Regions from separate parts of the Streptomyces sp. NPDC059477 genome, predicted to be linked through region 3. Evidence: riboswitches for the same ligand, from Rfam matches in the RefSeq annotation. Region 3 holds a riboswitch; each other region holds the start of a gene.

Region 1 (4,904 bases), on a different contig from region 3:
GTACGACGACATCGCCGCCTTCGCCGAACGCGCCCGCTTCCCGGTGGTGGCGAAGAACCGCGAGGCGTTCGTACGGCGTCGGCGCCCCGCCGTGCACGGCACCACCCGGATCACCACCCGCGAGCGCCTGCTGGCGCTGGCCCGCGACTGGACCGCCCCCGGACGGGGCCGCCCGGGAGCCCTCACCGCGACCGCCGCTGACGGCGACACCGACCCCGGCGGCGGCTCGGGCGACCTCGGCGTGATCCTCCAGGAGTACCTGCCGCGCGAGTTCGCCGAGGACTGGATCGTGCACGGCTGCTTCGCCGCCGACAGCACCCCGCTCGCCCTGTTCACCGGTGTCAAGGTGCGTTCCTGGCCTCCGCACGCCGGAATGACGGCGAACGCGTATGTCGTCCGGAATCCGGAACTCGCCGATCTCGCCGCGCGTTTCATCGAGCAGATCGGCTTCACCGGTGTCATCGATCTCGACCTGCGCTTCGACCGCCGCGACGGACAGTACAAACTCCTCGACTTCAACCCGCGTACGGGCGCCCAGTTCCGGCTCTTCGAGAGCGAGTCGGGGGTGGACGTCGTCCGCGCGCTCCACCTGGACCTGACCGGCCGCCCGGTCCCCGAGGGCGGGCAGCGCCCCGGCCATCGGTACATCGTGGAGAACATCGACCTGCCCGCTCTCCTCGCCTACCGCCGCAGCGGCTACACCACCCCGCACGCCCCCCGCCGCGCGACGACGACGGAACTGGCCTGGCTGGCGGGTGACGACCCCCTGCCGTTCGCCACGATGCTCGCCCGCTCCGTCCGCCCGGCGGTCAAGCACGTCCACCGACTCTGGCGCACCCACCGGCACGGCAACGGCTGAACACGGTGCGGACGTCGGCCGCGACACGTCCCCACGTCCCACTGCGCACCCCGCCCTCCTCCCGTACCCCCCGCACCACCCCCCGGCGGCAGCCCATGGCCGCCTCGGGCTACCCCACCTCTGAGTGAAAAGCGGACCCGTTTTCAGCACTCGGGAACAGGGCTCCGAGAGTGAAAGCCCGCATGGTACAGGGGAGTTGACGGGGACGGGCGGGACGTGAGGGAACCCGTCCGGCGTCCGGTTCCGGCCGGGTCGGGGCCGCGCGATGTCCGTATTCTCTGATCATGGCCGCACCCACTGCATATGCCGCACGCACCGCGCGCACCACGTACGCCCTCGTCGCCACCGACCTCGACGGAACACTTCTGCGCGGCGACGACACCTTCTCCGACCGCTCGCTGGCCGCGCTCGCGCGGATCACCGAGGCCGGTGCCCGGCATCTCGTGGTCACCGGCCGGCCGGCCCCGCGGGTGCGCCCGCTCCTGGAGCAACTGGGCAGCACGGGCCTGGCGGTGTGCGGCCAGGGCGCGCAGCTCTACGACGCCGGCGCGGACCGGCTGCTGTGGTCGGTCACCCTGGACCGGGAACTGGCGGAGACCGCCATCGGCAAGATCGAGGCCGAGGTCGGCGAGGTGTACGCGGCGGTCGACCAGGACGGTGTCGAGGGCCTCACGCTGATCGAGCCGGGCTATCTGATGCCGCATCCGACGCTGCCCGCGGTGCGGGTCCGGCGCCGCGACGAACTGTGGACCGAGCCGATCAGCAAGGTGCTGCTGCGCCATCCGGAGCTGTCCGACGACGAGTTGGCGTCGGTGGCCCGCGCGGTGGTCGGTTCGCTCGCGACGGTCACCATGTCGGGGCCGGGCACGGTCGAGCTCCAGCCGTGCGGGGTGACCAAGGCGACCGGCCTGGCGCTCGCGGCCCGGCGGCTGGGGGCGCGGGCCGAGGACACCATCGCGTTCGGGGACATGCCCAACGACATCCCGATGTTCGACTGGGCCGGGTACGGGGTGGCGATGGCCAACGCCCATCCCGAACTCAAGGCGGTCGCCGACGAGGTCACCACATCGAACGAGGACGACGGCATCGCCGTCGTCCTCGAACGACTTTTTCCCTGACGGGAATTCACCTCGGAGAAACGGTCGAGACGGCCCGGTGGAAGATCTGGTTGATTTCCCTTTGCGAGCCCCAACCCGCAAAGGGAACCGCCGGAAAGGCCGTACGGCCGGTGAGGCCGCTCAGGCGCGGAGCGCTCAGTAGGCGCCGAAGACGTTGTCGATCGACCCGTACCGGTCCGCCGCGTAGTTGCACGCGGCGACGATGTTGGCGATCGGGTCGTACGGGTCGTTCAGCGTGCCCGAGACGTGGTACGCGGCGAAGGTCGGGTCGATCACCTGGAGCAGGCCCTTGGACGGGGTGCCGGCGGCGGCGTTGGAGTCCCAGTTGTTGACGGCGGCCGGGTTGCCGGAGGACTCGCGCATCACATTGCGGTAGATGCCGTTGTAGCTGCCCGGGATGCCGTTCTGGGCCATGATGTCGAGCGACTGCCGGATCCAGCCGTCGAGGCTGTTCGGGTACGCGGAGGTGGCCGCCGAGATGACGGTCGGCGAGGCGGCGGAGGCGCTGGTGGCGCCGATGAGCGGGAGGGCGAGCACGGCGGCGCCGGTGCCGGCGACGGCGAGCTTGCGGGCGAGGCGGCGAACACGCGTGGAGCGGTGTACGGACATGGGGAACTGTTCCTCTCCTACGCCTGCGAGGTGAGCTGTCGGGTTCGGGCGGGGAGGTGCCCGGCCGGCCCTTGCGGGCACGGCTTCACCCCGAGCCGTTCCGGTGCGTCGTACGACGTCCGGCCCGGCGACTTACCTGGGTCCCCCGCTCCTGCCGTGGATCTAGTGGGTTGGTGCGGGCGGTGGCAGGACTAGGCGTCCGCCCGACTGGCCGGGAACGTATGCGAGAGCGGATGTCGGAAACAAGTGGCGGAATCACAAAATGCCGCTTCTGATCTTCGCACCCTTATCTGACCCACATGATCCTTTGCGACCGAAAAGGGTCAACTCGGTGAACGGGAAAGGTGGATCGGGGGATGGCCGGGGAAACGCCGCGCGTGGGCGGGAGTGAGTCAAGTCACGTCCGAGCGCAAGAGTGGTAAATCGGGCATTGAGCCCAAGTGCCTACTAACCAGCGGTCCGTGGAATCCGTCGCTCCCAGGTGCGGTGGAAGACCACCTCGTCGCCTTGGGTGCAAATCACCTCATTAGAGGTCAAAAACTCCGTATCCGTGCAGCCGATCTCCGACCGCGCCCGGACCGTCGTGTCCCAGGCCGACTCCGGCCGGTGCAGCCGGATCGTCCGGTCCGAGCGGGTGCGCGCGGACAACGCGTCGCCGTCGCGGATCGTGTACGACTCCAGCGCCTCCTCGGTGGCCTCCAGCCCGTCGGGATGCACCTGGGTGCCGCCGGGCCGGGGATCGACCTCCAGCCGCCACTCGCCCCGGGCGACGTCCCGCACCACCAGCCGCGCGGGCCGCGGCTCGTCCAGGGTGAGGGGGGAGACGACACCGAGCGGCTCGGCCTGCTCGGGCTCGGCCCAGGGCCGCCGACCCAGCCGGTCGGCTTGGTCCGCCTGGCTCTCCCAGGCCGCCTGGCTCTCTCGGGCCTCCTGGCCCGCTCGGCCTTCCCGGGCAGCCCGGCCTTCCCGGGCCTCCTGGCCTTCCCGGGCCTCCTGCTCCGCCTGACTCTCCTGGACCCTCCGGACCCCCCAGTCCCCCCAGTCCAAGCCGTCCTCACGGTCCCCCTGGCCCGAGCGGTCCTCCCTCTCCCCCCGGTCCGCCCCATCCCCCCGGTCCGCCCAGTCCGCCTGGTCCCCCCGCTCCCCCCGGGCCGCCCCGGCGTCGGGCTCTTCCCGCCGTACCGGCAGCTCCAGCGCGCTGCCCGCCGGGTCCAGGGTGAAACCTGCCTCGGAGCCGGGCTGCGGCCAGACCCAGGGCCAGTACGCGGAGGAGACCGCGAGCCGTACCCGGTGCCCCGGCGCGAAGACGTGGCCCGTGCCGCCCAGCTCGAAGGTCACCTCCTCGGTCGCGCCCGGCGGCCACGGCACCGACCGGTCCGGGCCCCTCCGCGCGGACAGGTTCAGCACGCCCCGGGTCACCAGGGCCGAGGCGCCGTCCGGGGCGACGTCGCACAGCCGGGCGATCACCTGCCCGCGCGGCACCTCGCAGCGCAGCCGCAGCCTGACCCGCGGGCGCCCCAGCACCGAGGTCCGCTCACCGACCGGGAACTCGAAGCAGACCGACCGCCCGTCCTCCGCGCGCTGGTCCGGCGGCAGATCGGCGTCGCCCCCGCGCGGCAGGAAGGCGCCCGCGTCGACCCCGGTGTGCATCGGGGACCGTACCGGCACGGGGGCGCCCTGGAGGGCGTACGTGACGTGGGTGACGTACGGGGAGGGCCAGGCGGGCTCGGCGGTCCAGCGGCCGGGCAGGGTGGCGTACGCGGGCGCCGGCGGATGGCTCTCGGTGAGGTACGCGCGCAGGAGGGGATCGGCGAGCACGCGCGTGTCCCGGCCCTTGAGCCAGTGGTCCCACCAGCGCAGGGTCTCCTGGAGGAAGCCGATCGCCGGACCGGGCGGGCGGCCCCGGTCGGGGTACTCGTGCGGCCAGGGGCCGAGCAGCCCGCGCACCCGGTCGGCCGGGAGGTGCTCGACCAGCCGGAGCACGGTGTCGTGGTACGGGTCCTACCAGCCGCCGACCGCGAGCACGGCCGCCTCGATCGCGCCGTACCTCTCCCGGACGTCACCGGCCCGCCAGTGACCGTCGCGGACCTGATGTTCCAGCCACGCGTGCAGGACCGGTTCGAGCGCCTCCAGACGGCACAGCCACAGCTCCCGCCAGGCGTCCCCGGTGTGACGCGGGTCCGGCGGGCGGGCGGCGAGGGCGAGGGTTCTGGCCGCCCAGGCGGGCATGTCCGCCGCCAGGACGGAACCTCCCGTGTACTGCCCGTCGTTGTCGTATCGATCGTCCGTGGCACACACACTGACGACCGCCTTGAGCG
Region 2 (4,904 bases), on a different contig from region 3:
GCTCGGCCGCCGGACCAGCGCGCTGCGCCGGCTGCGGTCGGCGGTGCGCTGGTACGCCCCCACCGGGCAGGCCAAGGGCTGGCGGCTGTGGATCGAGGGCTGGGCGGTGGCGCTGCGCGAACCCGCCCTCCAGGAGGTCACCCGCGAGCTGGACCGCGAGTGGAAGGCGGCGCTCGCCGGGGTGATCGCGGAGGGCGTGGCCGCCGGGGAGTTCCGCTGTCCCGACCCGACGGCCACCGCCCTGCGCCTGACGGCCCTGCTGGACGGGCTCGCCGTACAGATCACGTCGTACGCGGGCGCGGTCTCCCGCACCCGCGCACAACAGTGGGTGGACGAGGCCCTGGCCCGGGAACTGGGTCTGGACTCGCTCTGAGAGCCGCCCCCGGACCGAGTCAGGCCACTCGCGCCACCGACTCGATGCGGGTTCTGATGTCGTCCGGGGACAGCGTGCCCTTGGCCGTCACATGGTCGCCCGAGGATTCGCCGCGCAGCCTGCGGCCGATCCAGGGCACCAGATACTCACGGGCCCAGTGGACGTCGTCCCGGCGGACGTCGAGGGTGCCGCGCGGCGGCTGCGGGGGCCAGGCCTGTTCGGGGTCGGCCGGGACATCGACGCCGAGCGCCTGGCCGGCCCGCAGGGCCACCCGGGTATGGCCGTCGGGTGAGAGGTGGAGCCGGTCGTCGTCCCAGGCCCGGCGGTCCTGGACGGACTTCAGGGACCACAGGTCGAGGACCGGGCAGCCATAGCGGTCGGCCACGGCCCGGACATGCCCGTTGTACGTCGCGATCTTGCCGCGCAGATGCTTGAACAGCGGCACCCCGCGGGTGTCGAAGCCGGTCGTCACCAGGACCGTGCCGGCCGTCTCGGTCAGGACGGCGACCGCGCGCTCGAAGCGCTCGGCGACGTCGTCCGGGTCGCTGCCGGGGCGCAGGATGTCATTGCCGCCCGCGGTGAACGAGATCAGATCGGGTGCCAGGTCCACGGCCCGCGGCACCTGGTCCGCCACGATCTGATCGAGCAGTTTGCCCCGCACCGCGAGGTTCGTGTAGTTGAAGTCGCCTTCCGGACACCGGTCCGCGAGCAGCACCGCGAACCGGTCCGCCCAGCCGACGAGCGCCCCGTCGGGGCCGGGGTCGCCCACACCTTCGGTGAAGCTGTCCCCCAGCGCCACGTACGACCCGATCACCGATCTGCTGTCATTCTCCGAATCGTCTGCCACATCGAGCCATGATTCCTCCTCGAATGTGACCTACGCGACCGTAATACGGGGTTGACGGGCGGTGAGATAGGCCACGGCCCAAACCTTGGTCAAGCGCGGAATACCTGGATATCCGACGGACCATCAGAAGTGACAGAAGTGATACGCGCCGAAGGCCGGACCCGGGGATCGGGGGTCCGGCCTTCGGAGTGGAGCGCGGCGGTGCCTCAGCCGACGGAGAGGCCCTTGGAGCGCAGATAGGCGACGGGGTCCACGTCCGAGCCGTAGTCGGGCCCGGTCCGGATCTCGAAGTGCAGGTGCGGGCCGGTGACATTGCCGGTCGCGCCGGAGAGACCGATCTGCTGTCCGGCGGTCACGGACTGGCCCGCCGAGACGGACAGCGAGGACAGATGGGCGTACTCGGCGTAGTAGCCGTCGGCGAGCTTGATGACGACCTCGTTGCCGTACGCGCCGCCCCAGCCGGCCGAGACGACCGTACCGGCGCCGACGGCCTTGAGCGAGGTGCCGGTGGAGACCGTGAAGTCGACACCGGTGTGGTAGCCGCTGGACCACATGCTGCCGGTCTGGTGGTACGGCGTGCCGACGCCGCCGCCCGTGACCGGGAGGCTGTAGGCGCCGGTGCTCGTACCGGTGCTGGTGCTGGTGCTCTCCCCGGAGGCCGCCGACTGCGACTCGGACGACGAGGACGGTGACGACGACTCGTCCCGCTGTGTCGGGGCGTCCGACGCCTGGGACTCGATGGAGCCCGAGGACTGGGTGCTCGGCGCCTCGGAGGCGGTGGTGTCCGAGGACGCGTCGCCGCTGGACGCCTGGGCGCCGAGGGTGAGCTTCAGGCCGGGGTGGATGAGCGACGGATCGCCGCCCACGGCCTCGCGGTTGTCCTCGTAGATCCGCTGCCAGCCACCGCTGATGTCCTGCTCGTCGGCGATCTTCGCGAGATAGTCGCCCACCTTCACGGAGTAGGTCCGCACGCTCGTCCGCGGTGCGGTGGGCTGCTGGTCGGTGACCTGCGCAACGGTCTGCTGGGGCGCCGAGGCGGGAGCGGCGGCGGTGACGGAGCCGGCGGGCTTGTGCGGGACCGACTCCCCGGTGGCCGCGTGGGCGCCGGTGGCTCCCATGAGCGGCAGGGCGAGTGCGGCGCCGCCGGTTCCGGCGACGGCGATGGAGCGGGTGAGACGCAAGGTCCTGGGACGGCGGTGCTTACCCTTCGCGGGCATGACGAATTCCTCTCCGGCGCCTGCGAGGTGAGCTGTCGGGTGCGGGCTGGAGATGCCCGGTCGCGGGAATTGCGCGACTAAACCCCTAGCCGTTCCGGAGACCGGAACAGGCGGTGAAGTCCTGTGGGTCCCCCGCTCCTGCCGAACACGGGTGGGTTAGTGCGGGTTCCGGACGGCGGCAGGATTCGGCGTTCCGTCCGGATTCGGTGGCGAACGTAAGCGACCAAGACGCAAAGGGACAAGCAAGAGGTTCCACCCGAAGGTCCTCTTCTTGATCCGTAGCGGGAATTCCCGGTCACCCTCTGTCGCAATGGCCCTGTCGAATCGCTCGAAGAGCCTTGGAAAACACCTTGATTACGTGAGCATGACGGGCGACACACGGTCACGGATATGACGCTGCTCACGTGCCCCTGCTCCACCTTTCTTTATTCCGCAGCGAGTTGTGGCGAGTGGTCATCAAGGCCACTTAGACTTTCAATTCGGACAGGGGTCCCAGATGCGACACAGAAGGCATCTCGGCCAACTTTGTCGCCATTTCGGCCGTTTCGTCATGTCGTATCGTCGAAGGGCAGCTGCCGCCCGGCGACGGAGCCGGGCGGGCCAGCCGACTGGGAGGAGCCCCCGTGACGCAACAGGTCCCCTCGACCGAGCCCGAACTGGCCGGAGTCCGCAACTTCCGCGATGTCGGCGGACTGCCGACCGTGGACGGCCGCCGGGTGCGCCACGGAGTGCTGTACCGCAGCGGCCATCTCGCGCACGCGACCCCCGAGGACGCCGCGTTCCTGGCCACCCTCGGGCTGCACACGATCTTCGACTTCCGCAACGCCGCGGACCAGCGCCTCGAAGGCCAGGACGTCGAGCTGCCCGGTGTGCGCAATCTGAACCTGCCGCTGAGCGACCCCGCCGACGGCGCCGAGTTCTGGACGATGATCCGGGACGGCGATGTGGCCCTGCTGCGGGAGATCCTCTCCGGGGGCCGGGCCGAGAGCCGGATGGTCGACTCGTACCGCGTGATCATCAAGGAGCGCACCGCCGAGCACTCCCGGGTGCTGCACGCCCTCGCCGAGGACAGCGTCCCGGCCCTGATGCACTGCGCGGCCGGCAAGGACCGCGCGGGTCTGTCCATCGCGGTGACTCTGCTGGCGGTCGGCGTGGAGCGCGAGGCGATCCTCGCGGACTATCTGGAGTCCAACGCCACCCACCGCCGGTACAAGGTGCGCCGCAGCGGCACCTCCCCCTCCGCCTACGCCCCGGAGGTCATGGAGCTGATCAGCCCGCTCTTCGACGCGCGCGCCGAGTATCTGACCGCGGCGATCGACACCATCGACGAGACCTGGGGCGGCGTCGACGCCTATCTGGAGCGGGCCCTGCGGATCACCCCGGAGCGGCGCGACCGGCTGCGGGAACGGCTGCTCGACTGAGCGCCCGCTCCGCCTGGTCCCGCCCGCCTGGTCCCGCCCGCCCGGTCCCGCCCCGACCGGCCGCCGGGCCGGCTACTTCCCGCCGACCTCGAACAGCAGATACAGGAACGTGGCGAAGACGTGCCCGGCCACGACGTAGATGAACAGCCTCAGCCAGACACCGAGGTGCCGCTTCTCCTTGGGCTTGATCGCCTTGGGCTCACTCATGGCGTTTTTTCTCCCGTGATCGGGCCGAGGCACAGCGCGGCCGTGGGGCTCTGCAAGAGGGTGTGGACGAACAGCAGCTCGACCCCGTCCGGGTCCTGAGCGGCGATCCGGTGCGGGGTCAGCGAGTCGAAGTGCGCGCTGTCCCCGGCACCGAGCTGATGGGCGGAGTCCCCGAGGCGCAGCCGCAGCCGGCCCGTGAGGACATACAGCCACTCCTCGCCGGGATGCACGCGCACGATGTCGCCCTGGGAGCCGTAGGGCACCTGGACGCGCAGCGCCTGCATGCCCCGGCCGGGCGCGCCGGCCTGCCAGTACGTCCAGCCGCCCGCCTCGGTCGGATCCTTGTGGGCGGCGCGCAGGACGGCGTCCCGGTCGGGGACGGTCTCGCCGAGCAGCTCGGAGACCGTCGTACCGTAGACACGGGCGAGGGAGAGCAGCATGGGGAGCGAGGGCTGGCGCCCGCCGGTCTCCAGCCGGGAGAGGTGGGCGGGCGACAGTCCGGCGGCGCGGGCCGCGGCCTCCAGGGTGAGCGAGGCCCGGCGGCGCAGGGCGCGCAGCTGCGGGGCGACGGCCGGCAGCGGCTCGGCCGCCTCCGGCTCGACGTCGTGAGGGTGGCTCATGCCCTCCATTGAGCCGGATTCTTACCTCTAAGGCAAATTCCTTGCCTCAGAGACAAGAGTCTTCCCGGTGGCCGGTGCTCACCCTCACCTGTCGGCGGCCACCGCCGGCTTCACCAGCTCACCTGTCGGCCACCGCCGGCTTCACCAGCTCACCTGTCGGCCACCGCCGGCTTCACCAGCTCACCTGTTGGCCACCGCCTGCTTCACCAGCGTCCTGCC
Region 3 (4,904 bases):
ATCGGCGCGTTCCGCTGGCTGGACCGGGTCGAGCCGGGCCCCTGGCGGAATGTCGTGTTCGCCTTCGCCTGGGGGGCCTGCGCGGCGGCGCTGATAGCGATCGTCGCCAACAGCTTCGCGACCCGGTGGATAGCCACCGCGACCGCCGACCCGGCCGGCGCGGACACCTTAGGGGCGACGGTGATAGCGCCGGTGGTCGAGGAGTCCGCGAAGGGCGCCGCGATCCTGCTGCTCTTCCTGTTCCGCAGACGGGACTTCACCGGGATCGTCGACGGCGTGGTGATCGCCGGGATCACCGCGACCGGCTTCGCCTTCACCGAGAACATCCTCTACCTCGGCAACGCCTTCGGCACCGACCAGTCCAGCGGCGACGCCGGGCTCGCCTCGGTCACCGTCGCCACCTTCTTCGTACGCGTCGTCATGTCGCCGTTCGCGCATCCGCTGTTCACCGTGCTCACCGGCATCGGCTTCGGCCTCGCGGCGGTGGCCGGGGAGCGCCAGCGGGTGCGGCGGGTGCTGCTGCCGCTGTCCGGGCTGCTGCTCGCGATGGGCGTGCACGCGTTCTGGAACGGCTCCGCGTCCTTCGGCGACTACGGCTTCTTCGCCGTGTACGGCGCCTTCATGGTCCCCGCGTTCGCGCTGCTGACCTGGCTGGTGATCTGGACCCGGCAGCGGGAGCTGCGGGTGGTGCGCGAGGAGTTGCCCGCGTATGTCACCACCGGCTGGTTCTCCCCCGCCGAGCCCTACGCGCTCGGCTCGATGCGGGCCCGCCGTCTCGCCCGCGAGTACGCCGGACGCCGGCTCGGCAGAAAAGCGGCCCGTGCGGTGGCCGAGTACGAGGCGTACGCCACCTCGCTCGCGGTGCTGCGCCGGCGGGGCAGCCGGGGCCGGGCCCGCGCCGACTTCGTATCCCGCGAGCGGGAGCTGCTCGGCGAGCTGTGGCGCCGCCGGGACCTCGCGGCCCCGGCCCTGGCCCACGCGGCCCACGCCACGGCCCCGCCGCCCCCGGTCCCGCCCTGGCCGCCGTACCCGAGCGGCGGGTACGGCAGCGGATACGGGACCGGCTACGGCACCGGCTACGGGACCGGCCACGACGGCGGCCACGGCACCGGTCACCCGGGCCCCGGCGCTTCCGTCACACCGCACCCCGCGTACCACCACAACCCTTACCGCACCTGAGGCCGAGGCGGGCCGTCAGGGATTGAGGCCCTTGCCGCGCAGCCAGGCCAGCGGGTCCACGCCGCCACCCGACCCGGTGTGCACCTCCAGGTGCAGATGGGCCCCGGTGACATTGCCGGTGGCGCCGACCCGTCCGATGACATCGCCGGTGGTGACCTGCTGGCCGACGCTGACGCTGATCGAGGACTGGTGCGCGTACCAGATCTCGGTGCCGTCATCGAGGGTGAGCACGGTCTTGTAGCCGTACGAACCGTCCCAGCCGGCCTGGGTGATGGTGCCGGAGTGGACGGCCTTGATGAGGGTGCCGGTGGGGGCGGCGAAGTCGAGGCCGGTGTGGTAGCCGGAGGACCACAGCGAGCCGGCCTGGCCGTAGGTCGAGGTGAGGGTGTACGAGGAGGTCGGCAGCGCGAACTGCCTTGCCAGCTCGGCGAGGCGCTCTTCCTCGGCCTTGCGCGCGGCTTCCTCCTCCGCCTTCTTCTTCTCGGCGGCGGCCTTCTCGCGGGCTTCCTGCTCCGCCTTCTCGGCGGCCTCGGCGGCCTCCTTCTCGGCGGCGGCCAGGAGCGCCTCGGTGGCCTTGGTGTCGAGCTGCTCCTGCTGGCTCTCGGCCTGCGCCATGATCCGGGCGCGCAGCGCCTCACCGGCGTCGGTGGTGCCCTGCTCGCTGTCGGCCGGGGTGACGCCGAGGCTGCTGAGCGGGGTGGCCTCGATCGCGGTGGCCGGCTCGGCGGTGTCCTCGCCGTCGTCCGTGAAGGTGGCGAGGTCGGGCAGGGAGATGGCGACCGGCGGCTTGCCGGTCTGCGCGGTGGCCATGCCGCCCGCGCCGACGGCGGCTATGACACCGACGCCGAGGACCGTGGAGCTGCGGGCCAGTCCGCCGCGGGCGAGTCCGCCGCGCTGCTTGGCGACGCGATGCCGGCCGCCACGGACCGGGCGGACGGTCTCCGCGGTGGGGTTCCATTCCTCCCACGGGCCCTCATCGGTGCGGGGGCCGCCGTAGACGACGGTGTCGTCGGTGCGCTGGGCGGGCACGAACGGGGCCCCTGGAGCAGGCCGGTTGGACGCCACGTAGGCGTACTCCTTTCCTTCCCTCATCGCCTACCGGGTTAGCTGACGGGTTCGGAGAGGAAGGTCTCCTACGCGCGTCAATCAGCCATGTCTCCATGGCGACGTACGCCCGATTCACCCCAAGTTGGTGGTTCCCCGGTTCCCTCGCGGAATTCGGCGCTTGAGCACGGAGCCGACTCTTGTGACGGCTGGGACGACCGCGCTGCGTTATCGGACAGTAATAGAACCCAGGGGTGATTTCCAAGCGCTTCCACTTGATCTTTAACGCTCTTACGCCGGACGTACAGGCTATGAGCGGCGAAAATCGGGCGAGTCGACCGCCTCATCAGGGCCGTTCGGGCAGTGCCAATTTCTGACGGTGACTCAGATGTTATGCGGAGGGCAGTCACTCACTTACCCACCGTGACCGAGCTCCGGCCGGTCGTACGCCGGACCCGGCCGCCGGACCGCGAGCAGCGCCATGTCGTCCGTCATCCAGCCCCCGGCATGTCCACGCACCTCTTCGGCCAGGGCCGCCACCAGTTCCTCCGGCCCGCCGAAGAGCCGCCCCGCCAGCCGCTCCTCCGGTTCGAAGAACGTCCCGTGCCCGTCCCGCGCCTCCGACAGCCCGTCGGTGAACAGCAGCAGCGTGGCCCCGCCCGGGAACTCCGCCTCCTGCGCCCGGTCCGGCCAGCTGCCCAGATCCCCCATCCCCAGCGGCAGCGCGGGCTCGTCGGCGGACAGCGCGCACAGCGTGCCGTCGGCGTACAGCAGCAGCGGCCCGGGGTGGCCGCGGTTGACCATCCGTACGATCCCGTGGCCGTGCGGGATCTCGGCGAGCACGGCGGTGGTGAACCCCTCGAAGGCGTCGAGCCCGTCCCGCCGGGTGCCCTCGCGGGCCAGCGCCCGCTCCAGCCGCGCGGCGACCGCCTCCAGCGTCGCCTCCTGCTCGGCGGCCTCGCGGAACGCCCCGATCAGCACGGCCACGGCGGCCACCGCGCCCATGCCCTTGCCGCGCACGTCCCCGAGCACCAGCCGGACGCCGTGCGGGGTGTCCTGCACCGCGTACAGATCGCCGCCGATGAACGCGCCCGCCTGCGCGGCCTCGTAGCGGGCGGCGATCTCGAAACCGCCGATCCGCTCGTCGGGTTCCGGCAGCACCGCGCGCTGCGCGGCCTCGGCGATCTCCCGGGCGGAGGCCAGCCGGGCGCTGCTGCGCCGCACCAGCGTGTTGATCAGCACGGCCAGCACCGCGACGGTCGCCACCGTGACGACCTCGGTGATCGTCTCCGCCGCGAACGGCTGGTCCACCCCGAAATGCACCACGAACAGCACCAGCACCGCCGCGATCCCGGTCAGCACGGTGTAGCGCCGCCCGAACAGCGGCGCGGCGACCAGGGGCGCGGCCGTGAAGAACGGCACGCCGGTGAACTGTTTCGGGGTCACGTACTCGTACAGCGCGCCGCCGACGATCAGCAGGACCGGCAGCAGCCGTACGAACGGGCGTGCGTAGGAGACGCTCCCCGACCGCTCCGGCCGCCCCTGCGGCGACTGCGGCGACTGCGGCCCTTGCATGCCCGCCGCGCTCCCCGGTGGCCCGGTGTACGGCCCCTCACCCTGCGCCTCACCCGGCCCCACCACGCGTCTCCCGCCTCGTCTCCCGCCGCAGATCCTCGCCGGTCCCGGCCCGGCCTCCTTGGTCCAGGGTTGCCGCAGCGGGGCGGCCCGGCGAGCCGGGGCGGCCGACCGGATGACACGACGACCGGCCGGGGGGTGGGGGTGGGTGGGGGTCCAAGTGGGGGACGGGGGGAGACGGGAGGGGATGGAGGGATGGGTGGGACGGGGGGGGACCCGTTGGTCGGGAAAACACTCAGGGCCGGAATCCGTGATCCGGATTCCGGCCCTGAGCCTTGAGTAGCGGGGACAGGATTTGAACCTGCGACCTCTGGGTTATGAGCCCAGCGAGCTACCGAGCTGCTCCACCCCGCGTCGTTGTGTTCACCAGCATACGCCATGGAATGGACGTGCTGCACACAGGTATGCGGACGGGGGTCCTGCTCAGCCCAGCAGGTGGGTGTTCGGGGACTTGGCCTGGTGCTCGTACTCCGGGAGTACGACGACCGTGGCGCCGGACGTGGTCAGCAGGCCGGTGCCGTCGGCGGCTGTGACGAAGGTGTCCGGCTCGCGCCACGCGGTCACCACGCGGCGGACGCCCGCGTCCAGGATCAGCCGGGCGCAGGGGCGGGGCCGGGACGCGCGGTGTGCGCAGGGTTCCAGGCTGGAGTAGACGGTCGCGCCGGGCAGGCGTGGTTCGGCGGGGTCGATCTTCGCGAGGGCCGCCTCCTCGGCGTGTACGACGGGGTCGGCGCCCTCGCGGGAGTGGCCCCGGGCCAGTTCGGTGCCGTCCGCGGCGACGACGACCGCGCCCACGCTGAACGCGGTCCGCGAGGGCGGGCAGTCCGCCGCCAGGGCGCAGGCCAGCCGGAGCCAGTGCCGGTCGGCGGCGAACGGGACCTCGGCCGGGCCGGGGGCGGTGGGCTCGTAGCGCATGAGGACGACGTCCTCGATCCGCCGGGATTCCAGCAGCCGCAGCCGGCCGGGCGGGTAGCCGCCCGGACCGAAGAGGCGGGGAGCGGCCGGGTCGCCGACGAACAGCGGGGCGAGGACGAGGTGGAGTTCGT

Evidence for each region. Region 3 has a riboswitch for cyclic di-AMP ahead of ACFXAZ_RS29255 (M23 family metallopeptidase). Riboswitches for the same ligand answer to the same signal wherever they lie in the genome.
Region 1: it holds a riboswitch for cyclic di-AMP, as region 3 does, so the genes downstream of both, ACFXAZ_RS00600 (transglycosylase SLT domain-containing protein) here and ACFXAZ_RS29255 (M23 family metallopeptidase) in region 3, are expected to answer to the same signal.
Region 2: it holds a riboswitch for cyclic di-AMP, as region 3 does, so the genes downstream of both, ACFXAZ_RS30715 (peptidoglycan DD-metalloendopeptidase family protein) here and ACFXAZ_RS29255 (M23 family metallopeptidase) in region 3, are expected to answer to the same signal.

Annotation. Positions count from the first base shown of each region.
Region 1 is NZ_JBHYUG010000001.1:119,260-124,163, forward strand. It holds gene ACFXAZ_RS00590 (ATP-grasp domain-containing protein) at 1-859, shown strand, start outside; gene ACFXAZ_RS00595 (HAD family hydrolase) at 1,144-1,977, shown strand; gene ACFXAZ_RS00600 (transglycosylase SLT domain-containing protein) at 2,113-2,586, opposite strand; cyclic di-AMP (ydaO/yuaA leader) riboswitch at 2,592-2,764, opposite strand; partial or broken gene ACFXAZ_RS00605 (peptidase S15) at 3,034-3,441, opposite strand; partial or broken gene ACFXAZ_RS00610 (CocE/NonD family hydrolase) at 3,766-4,904, opposite strand, start outside.
Region 2 is NZ_JBHYUG010000084.1:422-5,325, forward strand. It holds gene ACFXAZ_RS30705 (TetR/AcrR family transcriptional regulator) at 1-373, shown strand, start outside; gene ACFXAZ_RS30710 (SGNH/GDSL hydrolase family protein) at 393-1,187, opposite strand; gene ACFXAZ_RS30715 (peptidoglycan DD-metalloendopeptidase family protein) at 1,427-2,437, opposite strand; cyclic di-AMP (ydaO/yuaA leader) riboswitch at 2,442-2,638, opposite strand; gene ACFXAZ_RS30720 (tyrosine-protein phosphatase) at 3,061-3,858, shown strand; gene ACFXAZ_RS30725 (DUF6126 family protein) at 3,931-4,065, opposite strand; gene ACFXAZ_RS30730 (helix-turn-helix domain-containing protein) at 4,062-4,694, opposite strand; gene ACFXAZ_RS30735 (aspartate aminotransferase family protein) at 4,866-4,904, opposite strand, start outside.
Region 3 is NZ_JBHYUG010000075.1:21,090-25,993, forward strand. It holds gene ACFXAZ_RS29250 (PrsW family intramembrane metalloprotease) at 1-1,179, shown strand, start outside; gene ACFXAZ_RS29255 (M23 family metallopeptidase) at 1,195-2,244, opposite strand; cyclic di-AMP (ydaO/yuaA leader) riboswitch at 2,257-2,413, opposite strand; gene ACFXAZ_RS29260 (PP2C family protein-serine/threonine phosphatase) at 2,638-3,798, opposite strand; tRNA gene ACFXAZ_RS29265 (tRNA-Met) at 4,139-4,212, opposite strand; gene ACFXAZ_RS29270 (dihydrofolate reductase family protein) at 4,282-4,904, opposite strand, start outside.